Regions from separate parts of the Thalassotalea agarivorans genome, predicted to be linked through region 3. Evidence: predicted binding sites of a transcription regulator. Region 3 holds the regulator's gene; each other region holds the start of a gene.

Region 1 (3,886 bases), 760 kb from region 3:
ATAAAGTAGGCATTTGGAATCGCAATGCCAAGTTAAGCGACGAAGTGGCAGATTACGATCGCATTGAAATATATCGCCCGTTAATTGCTGACCCTAAAGAGGTACGCAAACGCAGAGCGGAAAAAGCCAAAGCGGAAGGACGCGCGGATAAAGTAACCGGTGGCAGAGTAAACCCGCTGAAAAAGTAATAAAAAAGCGACCTGATGGTCGCTTTTTTGATTGGAACTTGTTTAGTTCACCATAGGAGTGTAAAAACTCTCGGGTAACTCATAATCGCCTTCGGCTTTTACTACACGGTCATTCTCAAAATAAACCGTAAATTTGCGCGAAATATTCAGATCTGAACTTTTACCTGATTTAAAGCGATACACATAATGCCACACGTCTGATGAAAACGGGTCTTCAACCACAGGCGTGCCAAGAACAAATTTAACTTGCTCTTTGGTCATCTGGATTTGTAACTTGTCGATGTCTCTTTGCTCAACAAAGTTTCCTTGTGGGATATCTCTTTTATAAACCCAACTTGAACAACCACTTAACGCCAACACTAAGGCGAGGGAAATACTTCTAACCAACATGAAACTTTATAAATCCTAAAATTATTGAAGTGCGATAATAACCAAGCAGCCCGTGATATACAAAACAATTTTACAAAATCGTTCAAATTCGGCTGCTAGCTTGCTAAAAGCTCTTCGGCATTAGCTAGGCTACTGTCTGTAATTGTATCGCCAGCCAACAAACGAGCAATTTCTTCGACACGATTTTGCGCATTAAGTTCCCTTACCGACGTTTCTGTGTGTTCACCGTCGGTTAGTTTAGCGACAAACAGTTGCTGGTGGCCTTTACTCGCTACCTGAGGCAGGTGAGTCACGCATATCACTTGCGTATGCTCGCCTAGTTGTTTTAGTTTTTTACCCACCATAGCAGCGGTTGGGCCGCTGATACCGACATCTACTTCATCAAAAATTAATGTTGGTGTGGTTACACGGCTAGCCAAGATAACTTGCATTGCTAGGCTAATACGCGACATTTCACCACCTGAAGCAACTTTATTCATTGCTTCTAGCGGCTGGCCAGGGTTTAAACTAACGTCAAATGAAATGGCGTCGGTGCCATATGGAGATGATTTCTCGCTTTCTGCATCATTTACTGCAACACAAAATTGGCCATGTTCCATATTCAATTCTTGCAAACTTGCGGTGATCAGTTTGCTTAATGTTTCTGCATGCTTTTTGCGACTTTGAGATAGGTTGTCACTTGCCGATATATATTGAGCCTTGCAGTCTTCTATTTCTTGATGCAATTGATCGAGCCTAGATTCGTCAGTATTAATACCTTCTAACTCCTTTAACAGGCCTGCATGAAATTGTGGTAAATCCACCGGCGCGATGCCGTGTTTTCTGCCTAATTCGATCGCCAGCGAATAACGTTGCTCTATGGTGTTAAAGGCTTGTGGATCGAGTTCGATACGATCGTGATGATTTCTAAGCTCGTTACTTGCTTCTTCAACCTGAATGATGGCGTCGTTAAGCATAGTGGAAATTTCTGCAAATTTAGGATCCAAATCAGCATATTTCTGGATACCCTCAATGCTTTTATTTAAGCCATCTAGTACGTTAAATTGTTCACCATCAGTTAGCATGTATAAAGACTGCAAACATTCATGTAGCAAATCCTGGGCGCTACTTTGTTTCTTGAAGTCTTGTTCCAGCTGTTCGAATTCATTGGGTTGTAAGTCAAATTCGTTTAGCTCATTCACTTGATATTCCAACAACTGCAACTTGGCATCCCGCTGGCTTTTACTTTCTTGTAAACGCTCTAATTCACTTTGGAGGTGATGTAAATTACGATGGTAGTAAGCCACTTGATCTACCAAAGGATAGTGATTGGCATAGTCATCGAGGATGCGGCGTTGCTCGCTAGATTTGGTAATCAATTGATGATCGTGCTGGCCATGTATATTGATTAACCATTGGCCTAAGTCTTTTAGTTGCGCTAGCGGTACCTGGCTGCCATTTATGTAGGCCTTGGAGCGTCCCTCTGCTGAAATAACGCGGCGTAAAATACACTCGTCGTCCATTAATAGGTCGTGATTATCTAACCAGTCAATCGCAGCTTGGTTATGTTTAATATCAAAGGTTGCAGCAAGGTCTGCTTTTTTCTCACCTGGGCGCACGGCATTAGTTGTGGCTCTTTCCCCTAAACATAGACCCAACGCATCTATCGCAATAGATTTACCTGCACCTGTTTCCCCGGTAATACTTGTCATTCCTTTTTGCCAGTCAATATCTAACTGGCGCACAATGGCAAAGTTTTGAATATTTAACTGTAATAGCATAATTAACCTGATAATCACTGTATGAAATTACAGTTAATTTATACAGGTTTTATACAGTAATCAAGTGTAAAACAAAAAAAGAATGTGAAAAAAATCGAGGTTAGCTGCTAAGCCTTTTCCAATAAAGGCTTAGCGTATTAATACAGTTTATTACCCCAACTGAGTTTATTTCTAAGGACGTTGAAATAGTTGTGATCTAGTGGGTGAACCAAGCGCAAGGTATTTGGGCTTTTCTTAATAATGACCTGATCGCCAGGCATTACAGCTAGAATCACATGACCGTCACAGCTCACTTGCAAATTTTCATAGTTTTCATTAGCTAGCACCAATTTTATTTCACTGTCGCCGTCTACAACAATAGGGCGAGAAGTTAATGTATGTGGAAACATTGGCACAAGTGATAATGCGTTAAGTTTTGGTGTAAGAATGGGGCCACCAGCAGACATCGAATAAGCCGTTGAACCTGTTGGCGTTGATACAATTAATCCGTCAGAGCGCTGGCTAAACATAAAGCTGCCATCGATATACACTTCAAATTCGATCATATTGGCCACTTTACCGGCATGCAATACCGCTTCATTTACCGCGCTGTTGGCACTTTTTAGTTTGCCATGGCGGTACACTTCCGCTTCGATTAAAAAGCGTTGTTCACTGCGCGACTTGCCAGCAAGAATGTGCTCTAACGGTTCTGTAATATTATCTGGCGCTAAGTCGGTCAAAAAACCTAAATTGCCTCGGTTAACACCAATAACGCCTATGTCGTAATTCGACAATACGCGCGCTGCGCCTAGCATGTAGCCGTCACCACCGACAACAATGGCCAAATCGGCTTTTTCGCCAATTTCGTTGAGTGTGCATACTTCAATATTGTCTATCGCTAATGAACGAGCGACGGTTGCCTCGGTTACCACGTTATAGTCCTGCTGCGTCAAATACTGATGCAACATTTCAATACTGGCTTTTGCGCCTTCGTGTTGGGGCTTACCAATTAAGCCGATGGTGTTATATAGCCTGCTCATATGATTTAGCGACTTGTTATTACATTGCGCTCAGTGTCGTACTTATCACCTTGTTTGTAAAGTATAAGTTAGCGGTAATAGCCGCCGATACATAGTGCTTTTCGGCACATGAATCGACTAAATGTGTAACTAACGCGATTAATTGCTATTAATGTGTAAAATTATCCTAGCAACTACTTGAATCATCTTTTTCAATCCCCATAATATGCAACATATGAGTTTTTAGGGTGTAAAACCGCCTACGCTAGTTATTATACGCGGAGTTTTTCATGACAGCTGAGTCAAACGAATCAATCAACAAAGAAGTAGAAGATCAGAACCAAGAAGAGGTATCTGTTGAAGAAGTAGCAACAGATGAAGCCGTTGAAGGTGAGGTCATTTCTGCTGAACAAGAAAAAATCAATGAACTTGAGCTTAAATTAGCCGCGGCTGAAGCAAAAGTTGCTGACCAAAAAGATAGCGTGGTGCGAGCTAAGGCTGAAGTTGAAAACATCCGTCGCCGCAGTGCACAGGACGTAGAAAAGGCGCG
Region 2 (3,886 bases), 610 kb from region 3:
CAACTAAGGTTTTTAACCAACGCTCTTCATTGATAAATGCCCAAGATTTGCTCTTGTATTTTTCTTCTACGCCCATCGCTAAAATGTCGGCTTCGCTCTTACCTGCTTTAAGCGCTGCTTCAACGCGAACAATACAGTCTTCGATCATTTGCGCGAACGCTTTTAAGCCATCTTTATCGGTTATTTTGCCGTGGCCTGGAATAATCACAACATTATCAGGTGTGTTGTCTATCATGTATTTTACATTTTTAAGATAGCCTCTAACGTTACCGCCACGATTTATGTCGATAAAAGGAAAGCCTAGTTCAAAAAACAAATCACCTGTGTGCAACACATTCGCTTTTTTGAAGTACACCACGGTATCACCATCTGTATGTCCCGATGGCAAATGCGTTAATTGAATTTCTTCGTTATCTAAATAAATGGTCACGCCACCTTCGTAGGTCACTACAGGTAGCGCTTTGGCACTGACTCGTTCATCTGCCGCTAAGCGAGCTCGCACATTTTCATGTGCAAAAATAGGCGCCTTTTCGGCAAAGTAGGCATTTGAACCCGTATGGTCGCCGTGAAAGTGAGTATTAATGACATACTTCAGTGGCTTGTCATTAATTTGCTTCATGGCCGCTTCAATTTTTTCTGCTAGCGCTTGGAATTGATCATCGACTAGCACTAAGCCTTCGTTGGTTGAAAGCACGCCAATGTTGCCTCCCCTACCCTTAAGCATATAAACATTGCCAGCGACTTTTGATGCTTCTATTTTGACTTCACTCATATCTTGAGCGGAAGCCGCACTGGACAGTAAAAGACCAGCGACAAGTAATTGCGAAATGCGTTTAAGCATGTTGTTCTCCACTTATTATTATCATCTTTCTAGAGTAGGGTGCGTTGAATTATTCGTCAAACTGCAATGCTAACTGATTGACTTGCCCCTCTTGCGTATTTAACCCTAAATGTAAGCCAATTAAGCGAACGCTCTTTTGCTCGCCCCTTGCCACTGCTTTTTCAAGCAAGGGTAAAAATGCCTTTGCATCAAATGCTTCTGCTTGATGATCGGCACTGGTTAAGGTGAAGTCATTAAACTTTACTTTAACCCCTATCGACTTGATCGACGGTTTGTCAGCCCGTTGCCAGCGCAACAAGAGTTTTTCATACAAGTCATCAATCATAGCGACCATGTCACTATGGGCGATTATATCCTGCGCTAAGGTTCTTTCTACTCCAATCGACTTCCTTATACGGTCGGTATTTACCGGTCGATCATCTATGCCATGACTTTTTTGATATAGGCTTAGTGCAAATTTGCCAACAATGTCTTGCAGTACCTTAGGGGAAGACTTTCTTACATCAGCACAAGAAACAAAACCATAATGCCCTAACTTTTCTGCGGTTTTAGGACCAACGCCAGGTATTTTTCTTAAAGACAGGTTTGCAACAAATCCTTCAACGTCGTTAGGGGTTACCACAAATTGACCGTTAGGTTTATTCTCATCGCTGGCAATTTTAGCGATGAACTTACTTGGGGCGATACCCGCTGATGCAGTTAAACCGGTGGTTTGATATATTTTTTCTCGTATTTCTTGCGCCATCAGTGTGGCACTGCCACCACAAAATGTGACATCGGTTACATCTAAGAAGGCTTCGTCTAAAGAAAGTGGTTCGATGATGTCTGTATATTGCCTGAAGACTTGATGAATTTTGCGTGACTCTTGCTTATACACATCCATACGACCAGGCACTATGACCAGATCGGGGCATAGTTGTTTTGCTTTAATCGCTGGCATGGCGCTACGCACGCCAAATGAACGCGCCAGATAATTACAGGTACTCAGCACGCTTCTGGGGCCATTACCGCCCACAGCTATTGGTTTGTCTGCTAATTCAGGATTGTCTCGCATTTCGACAGCAGCATAAAAACAATCCATATCCACATGAATAATCTTTCTCATATCACTGTATATAAAAACAGTACACAGTCATATCCTATTTACTCTGTGTTAAAGATGCAAGTATTTATCTATAAGGGGGCAATTAGAAGCAGCGGTTTGAGCGTTTAATTGAGCTGTTAAGAATGACTTAATGGAACAAGTCGTGATAGCGCCAGTTAATACTAGGCAACTATCACCTACTTAAGATAAAGCTAATGAGTGATTAGCTCTCAACAATAATTTTTTTCGGGCAGTACCTGCCTAAGTCATATTGCTTGAAGCTTACGCGTGTATCGACATTCTTATCGTAAATGCACCAGATATTGTCGTCGTACATCCCTATTCTTGATCTGACATAGGTTAGTGAGTCACCTTGTTTTAAGTTGTACTTCCCCACAGGAACAACTTGCGTTTCAGGTCGCTCACTGTGTTGCAATGCTGAGCATGCCGACAATGTTAATACTGCTGCTAGCGCTATTAATGTTTTCATAACACATTCCTTTTAAGTGAAAACCGATATATTCCAGTTAACTATTCAACAAGATATCGATGGTTTAAATCTTTGTATTAACAACATTTTATCCAGTACACAGACAATGACTGTTACAGTGTGTTAACACCGCTTATGCATACGTATGCATAACGCAGCAGACAAAAATGAGGCGGGTTTGTTTAAGCAACAAATTATTGGATAAACTCTAGGTTAGGCGCTACATTATCTATAAAGATTCTTCTAATAATTTATAAATATCAGCGAGATAGCCATGCAAAGATTGCTTCCCCTGCTAATAATCAGTTGCTTTTCCTGTTTCACCTTTGCCAGTGAAGATGGCACCGCTATATTGAAGAAAATCGATGAGCTTTATCGTTCAGACTCTTCTATCGCTACCATGAAAATGACTATTGTCACCCCGAATTGGCAACGCACTATGGAAATGGAAAGCTGGACAAAGGGCATGGAAGAAACCTTTTTCCGCGTGCTTAGCCCGAAAAAAGACAGAGGCGTTTCTACCCTAAAGAAAGACACGGAAATGTGGAATTACTTTCCAAAGATCAACAAAGTAATCAAAGTGCCTCCATCAATGATGATGGGTTCATGGATGGGATCAGATTTTACCAATGATGATTTAGTTAAAGATTCCTCGCTTGTAGACGACTATTCGGTGACAGTAAAAGAAGAAGGAGAACAACTGCATTTATCACTGCTACCAAAAGAACAAACGGTGACTGTGTGGGCCAAAATTACCATCATAGTGCAGAGCTCAGACTTATTGCCTCTCGAGCAAAACTATTTCAATGAGAAAGGGGAAAAAGTGCGCACCATGACCTTTTCAAAGGTTACTGATTTCGGCGGCAAAGTAATTCCGGCGGTAATGACCATGACGCCTCTTAATAAAACGGGGCACAAAACCGTGATTGAATATAGTAATGCCAAGTTTAACGTTGATATCGATGAATCAACGTTTACCATGAGAAACTTAAAGAAAAGATTTTAAATGATCGTCAGGCTAGCTTTTCGAAATATTCTACGTAACAAGCGTCGCAGCATACTCACCTTGCTGAGTATGAGCGGTGGCTATTTTTTACTTGCTTCGATGTTGTCTATATCTGAAGGTAGTTATAACAATATGATCGATATTTTTACTCAAGATCATACCGGTCATGTTCAAATTCATAAGGGCAACTATTTAAAACGTCCCTCGCTTTATAAAACAATAGACGACCCAGAGACCATTCTTTCCTCACTGCAGCAAAACCCCAATGTAATTAGCGCCTCGCCGCGTTTGTATGGCCCTTCTCTCGCCTATGGAAAAAACAAAACCTTTCCAGCACAAGTGGTTGGCATAGATCCAAAGCTTGAAGCAAACACAACTTTGTTAAAACACAAAGTAAAACAAGGGAAATACCTAACCTATGGCGCGAATCAAGACGGCTACTACCCTGCTATGATAGGTGTTACC
Region 3 (3,886 bases):
CTAAGTTGTTTACCATAGCCTTGCATACCAGTGCCCGCTTTACCGTTATATACAATATCGATATGTGCATTCGCATCGCCTAACGCAATTGGGCTACCTTTAAGGGCAGGAAATGCCGGCGGTAAACCTTGACCTGAAGCTTGGTGACACGCTGCACAATGCGCTACGTAAATAGTTTCACCTAAGTCCATCGCTTCATCCATGGTCATTTGAGCATTAAGCGAGGCTTTTTCCGCTTCTGCCGCTTGAGCTTGCAATTCTTTTTGCTCAGCAACCCAGGCGTCATAGTCTTCTTGTGATTTTACTTCGACGACAACTGGCATATAACCATGGTCTTTACCGCAAAGCTCAGCACATTGGCCGCGATATACACCTGGTACATCAACTTTTGTCCAAGCTTCGTTAATAAAACCTGGATTAGCATCTTGTTTAACCGCAAACGCTGGTACCCACCAAGAGTGAATAACATCGTCAGAGGTAATAACAAATCGAACTTTCTTGCCGGTAGGAATAACAAGAGGCTTATCTACTTCTAATAGGTAATTTTCACCTTTATCGGAGGCGACACCGTCTAGGTCATCGAACTCGTCACGAGGCGTAGATAAAACAGAATAGAATTCAATATCTTCTTCAAAATACTTGTAGTGCCATTTCCATTGCGAGCCTGTTACTTGCACAGTCATATCTGCAGCAGAATTGTCTTCCATTTTGATTAGCGTTTGCGTGGCAGGAATAGCCATAGCAACCAAAATAATAATGGGAATTGCGGTCCAAAGTATTTCTACTTTTGTGCTTTCATGGAATGTTGCAGCTTTTACACCTTTGGATTTGCGATGAAAGTACATTGACCAAAACATCGCACCAAATACGATCACACCTATCACGACACAAATGTACATGATAAGCATATGGAGATCGTATACTTCCTTACTGATTGCTGTTACCCCCTCAGTCAGGTTGTATTTCGACTGTGCCATTGCACTATTAGCGAACAAACCTGAAATTAACAGCAACGCTAGATTACGTCTAATCACGCGAGTTATCCTCCTGCCCGGTTAGCAGTGCGAAAAATCCCCTATGAGAAAACGTATTTCTCGATATTTTTCGCCCATTTCTTGTTGTATGAGTACCAGGATCTGGTTTTTTTTAATTATTTATTCTGATTTAACAATGCGGTTAAATTCCATACTAGAATTACTTAAAAAATAAACAAGATCTAGTCCTTTTATCGCAAGCAATTGCAAATTTTGCTTTAATAACAATGGAGTAATAACTCTATAACTAGAAGTAATAAAGGATAGCGCTTAGTTCAATAAATAATCAATTTATCAAAAAAAGTGAAAAAAGTTGAAAGGGAGCAGAATAAAGAGGTTATTTTTTGTACAAAAAAAGACCCTTAAGGGTCTTTTCTATATAAACAACATACTAAGAGCAGTTATTACATCCAATCAGCGTTTCTAATAACACCTACAGCAATACCTTCTACAAAGAAAGGCTGATGCGCTAAATCAACTTTAATTGGCGCGAAATCTTCGTTTTCAGCATGCAAATACACGACATTGCCTTCTTTTTTAAAGCGTTTTACGGTGACGTCTTCTTCAACACGCGCAACAATAACTTGCCCATTGTGTACGTCAGTGGTTTGATGTACTGCTAATAAGTCGCCATCTAAAATGCCGATATCTTTCATGCTTTCGCCATTTACACGCAGTAAGTAATCTGCCGGTGGATGAAATAAAGCCCCATCGATTTGATACCTGTCTTCAACATGCTCCTGCGCCAATATCGGTTCGCCCGCAGCTACACGACCTATTAACGGAAGCCCCTCTTCTTCTAAGAACTCGTCGGCCAACTTTATTCCACGCGACGTGCCAGGCAACATTTCAATGTAGCCTTTCTTAGCCAGCGCTTTTAAATGCTCTTCTGCGGCATTAGCTGATTTAAAGCCAAAAAAGTCGGCGATTTCCGCGCGTGTGGGTGGCATACCTGTTTCGGATATTTTCTCTTTAATTAAATCAAAGATTTGTGATTGACGTGGCGTTAACGGCTTCATTTACCCAACCTGTTTTTACGTACAGTATTGTCAGTATATACAGGTAATAACGAAAGGCAAGCAAAATTATCCGTAGGATTAGGTGGTTATATGTGAAACCCAGTGAGCAACTAAACAAGGACCAGCCAAATTTAGCTAGCCCCATCTTCACACTCTCTTCACATCCACATTGCTACATTGTCCTCCTAACAAAACAATGGAGCACACAAATGAAAACAAAATTTCAAAAAAACTTAGCAATAACTTTGTTTACGTTAATCTGTAGTTTGGGCAATTCAGCGCAAGCAGATAACAAAAATATTTTAATGGTACTGAGTAGTTACGGCGAAAAAAATGAGCAAGGAGAGCTGATAAAGCCTGGTTATGAATTTGATGAAATGAGTAAGTCATACCTTGTATTTAAGTCTGCAGGTACTAACGTAACATTTGCTTCGCCAAGTGGCGGTGAACTCATTACAGACAATTTTGACACTGAAAAACCTTACAACAAACAATTTCTTACTGATCAGCAAGCAGTCACATTGCTAAAACAAACCAAATCATTGAGCACCATCAATCCAAACATGTATGACGCCATATACGTGGTTGGAGGCAAAGGACCAATGTATGACTTGGCTAAAGACCAAAAGCTAAAACAATTGATCAAATCAATCTATGAGCAAAACGGTATTGTTGCTGCAGTATGCCATGGTCCTGCCGCGCTTTTGGATATAAAACTTAGCAATGGAGAATATCTACTTGCAGGCAAGCGAATATCAGCTTTTACCAACCTTGAGGAACAAGCGTTTACCAAGAAATGGCAATTACCTTTTTCATTAGAGGATCAAATAAAGGCACAAGGCGCTCAACTAATAAAAGATGGATTGATGCTAAATCAAGTAAGCATTGATGGCCGTTTAGTGACAGGACAAAATCCTTTTTCAACGGCAGATAGCGCTATTGCGGTTGTTGAAAAGTTGGGATTAGCCACAGACAATCTGCCCCAATTCAAAGACGACAATACAATAAAACTAGTAGAGCAGTTTTATGTTGATAGTCAGGCTGCAAAGCAAACTTTTGAGACCAGCAAGCAAGATTACAGCCCTATGCTACTGGCCATGTTCGGTGTTTACCAAAGTAAATATGCCAATACTGAAGCTGAGCGCAACGTTGCGTTAATGCTAATGGAGTTAACGTCAAAAGATATTGACCATCCAATGTTATATACCGCAATTGCACAAACCTATTTAGACCAAAACAATCCACAACAAGCTATCAACGTTTTGAAGCACTCAAAAACTAAGTTTCCTGAAAACGAACAGATTAACATCCTGCTTGATGAGGCGACAAAATCATGAACTGGCTAAAGCAAAATTGGAAAAAAATGATGACATCTATTATTGGCGTTTTAGCAGTACTCGGGGCGATTTGGTATGCAATTTGGGGATTGAAAGACTATCAAGTAAACCCTGAAATCATCGCAAAGAGATATCAATATCAAACCAGTGCGATAAATATGAAGATGCAGCAGCAATCGGCCAATAGCTATAGCTTTACCTACACTAGTTTTGACGGTGCTAATGTAAATGGTCGCATTCAATACCCTGTAAATGTTCATGCCGATAGCAACGATAAGTATCCTGTATTAATTGGCATTCATGCGATGGGACGCAGTGAAAATCGCTGGTGGATGGACAGCTTTAAACAACGTCCAACACTAGAGCAAACTCACAAAATCACTGAGCAAGCGCTCGAAAGCGGCTATATAGTAATTGCTATCGACAGCCGAAATCACGGTAAACGAAAAGATGCAGCATATAGTATTATCGATATTATGGATGACATGCACTTTTG

What was found. Region 3 encodes LexA, which represses DNA repair genes until DNA is damaged. Its sites were predicted from a motif close to TACTGTATNNNNATACAGTA; they were not measured.
Region 1: recN (DNA repair protein RecN) is a predicted target of LexA. The motif match lies at 2,354-2,373, and genes of this name have one in related genera.
Region 2: dinB (DNA polymerase IV) is a predicted target of LexA. The motif match lies at 1,949-1,968, and genes of this name have one in related genera.

What each region holds. Positions count from the first base shown of each region.
Region 1 covers NZ_AP027363.1:1,054,972-1,058,857, forward strand. The annotation lists gene QUD85_RS04990 (RnfH family protein) at 1-188, shown strand, start outside; gene QUD85_RS04995 (outer membrane protein assembly factor BamE) at 231-578, opposite strand; gene recN (DNA repair protein RecN) at 674-2,338, opposite strand; gene nadK (NAD(+) kinase) at 2,476-3,357, opposite strand; gene grpE (nucleotide exchange factor GrpE) at 3,627-3,886, shown strand, end outside.
Region 2 covers NZ_AP027363.1:911,126-915,011, reverse strand. The annotation lists gene QUD85_RS04290 (MBL fold metallo-hydrolase) at 1-841, opposite strand, end outside; gene dinB (DNA polymerase IV) at 891-1,946, opposite strand; gene QUD85_RS04280 (YdgH/BhsA/McbA family protein) at 2,149-2,415, opposite strand; gene QUD85_RS04275 (outer membrane lipoprotein-sorting protein) at 2,690-3,421, shown strand; gene QUD85_RS04270 (ABC transporter permease) at 3,422-3,886, shown strand, end outside.
Region 3 covers NZ_AP027363.1:296,212-300,097, reverse strand. The annotation lists gene coxB (cytochrome c oxidase subunit II) at 1-977, opposite strand, end outside; gene lexA (transcriptional repressor LexA) at 1,439-2,053, opposite strand; gene QUD85_RS01330 (type 1 glutamine amidotransferase domain-containing protein) at 2,263-3,390, shown strand; gene QUD85_RS01325 (alpha/beta hydrolase family protein) at 3,387-3,886, shown strand, end outside.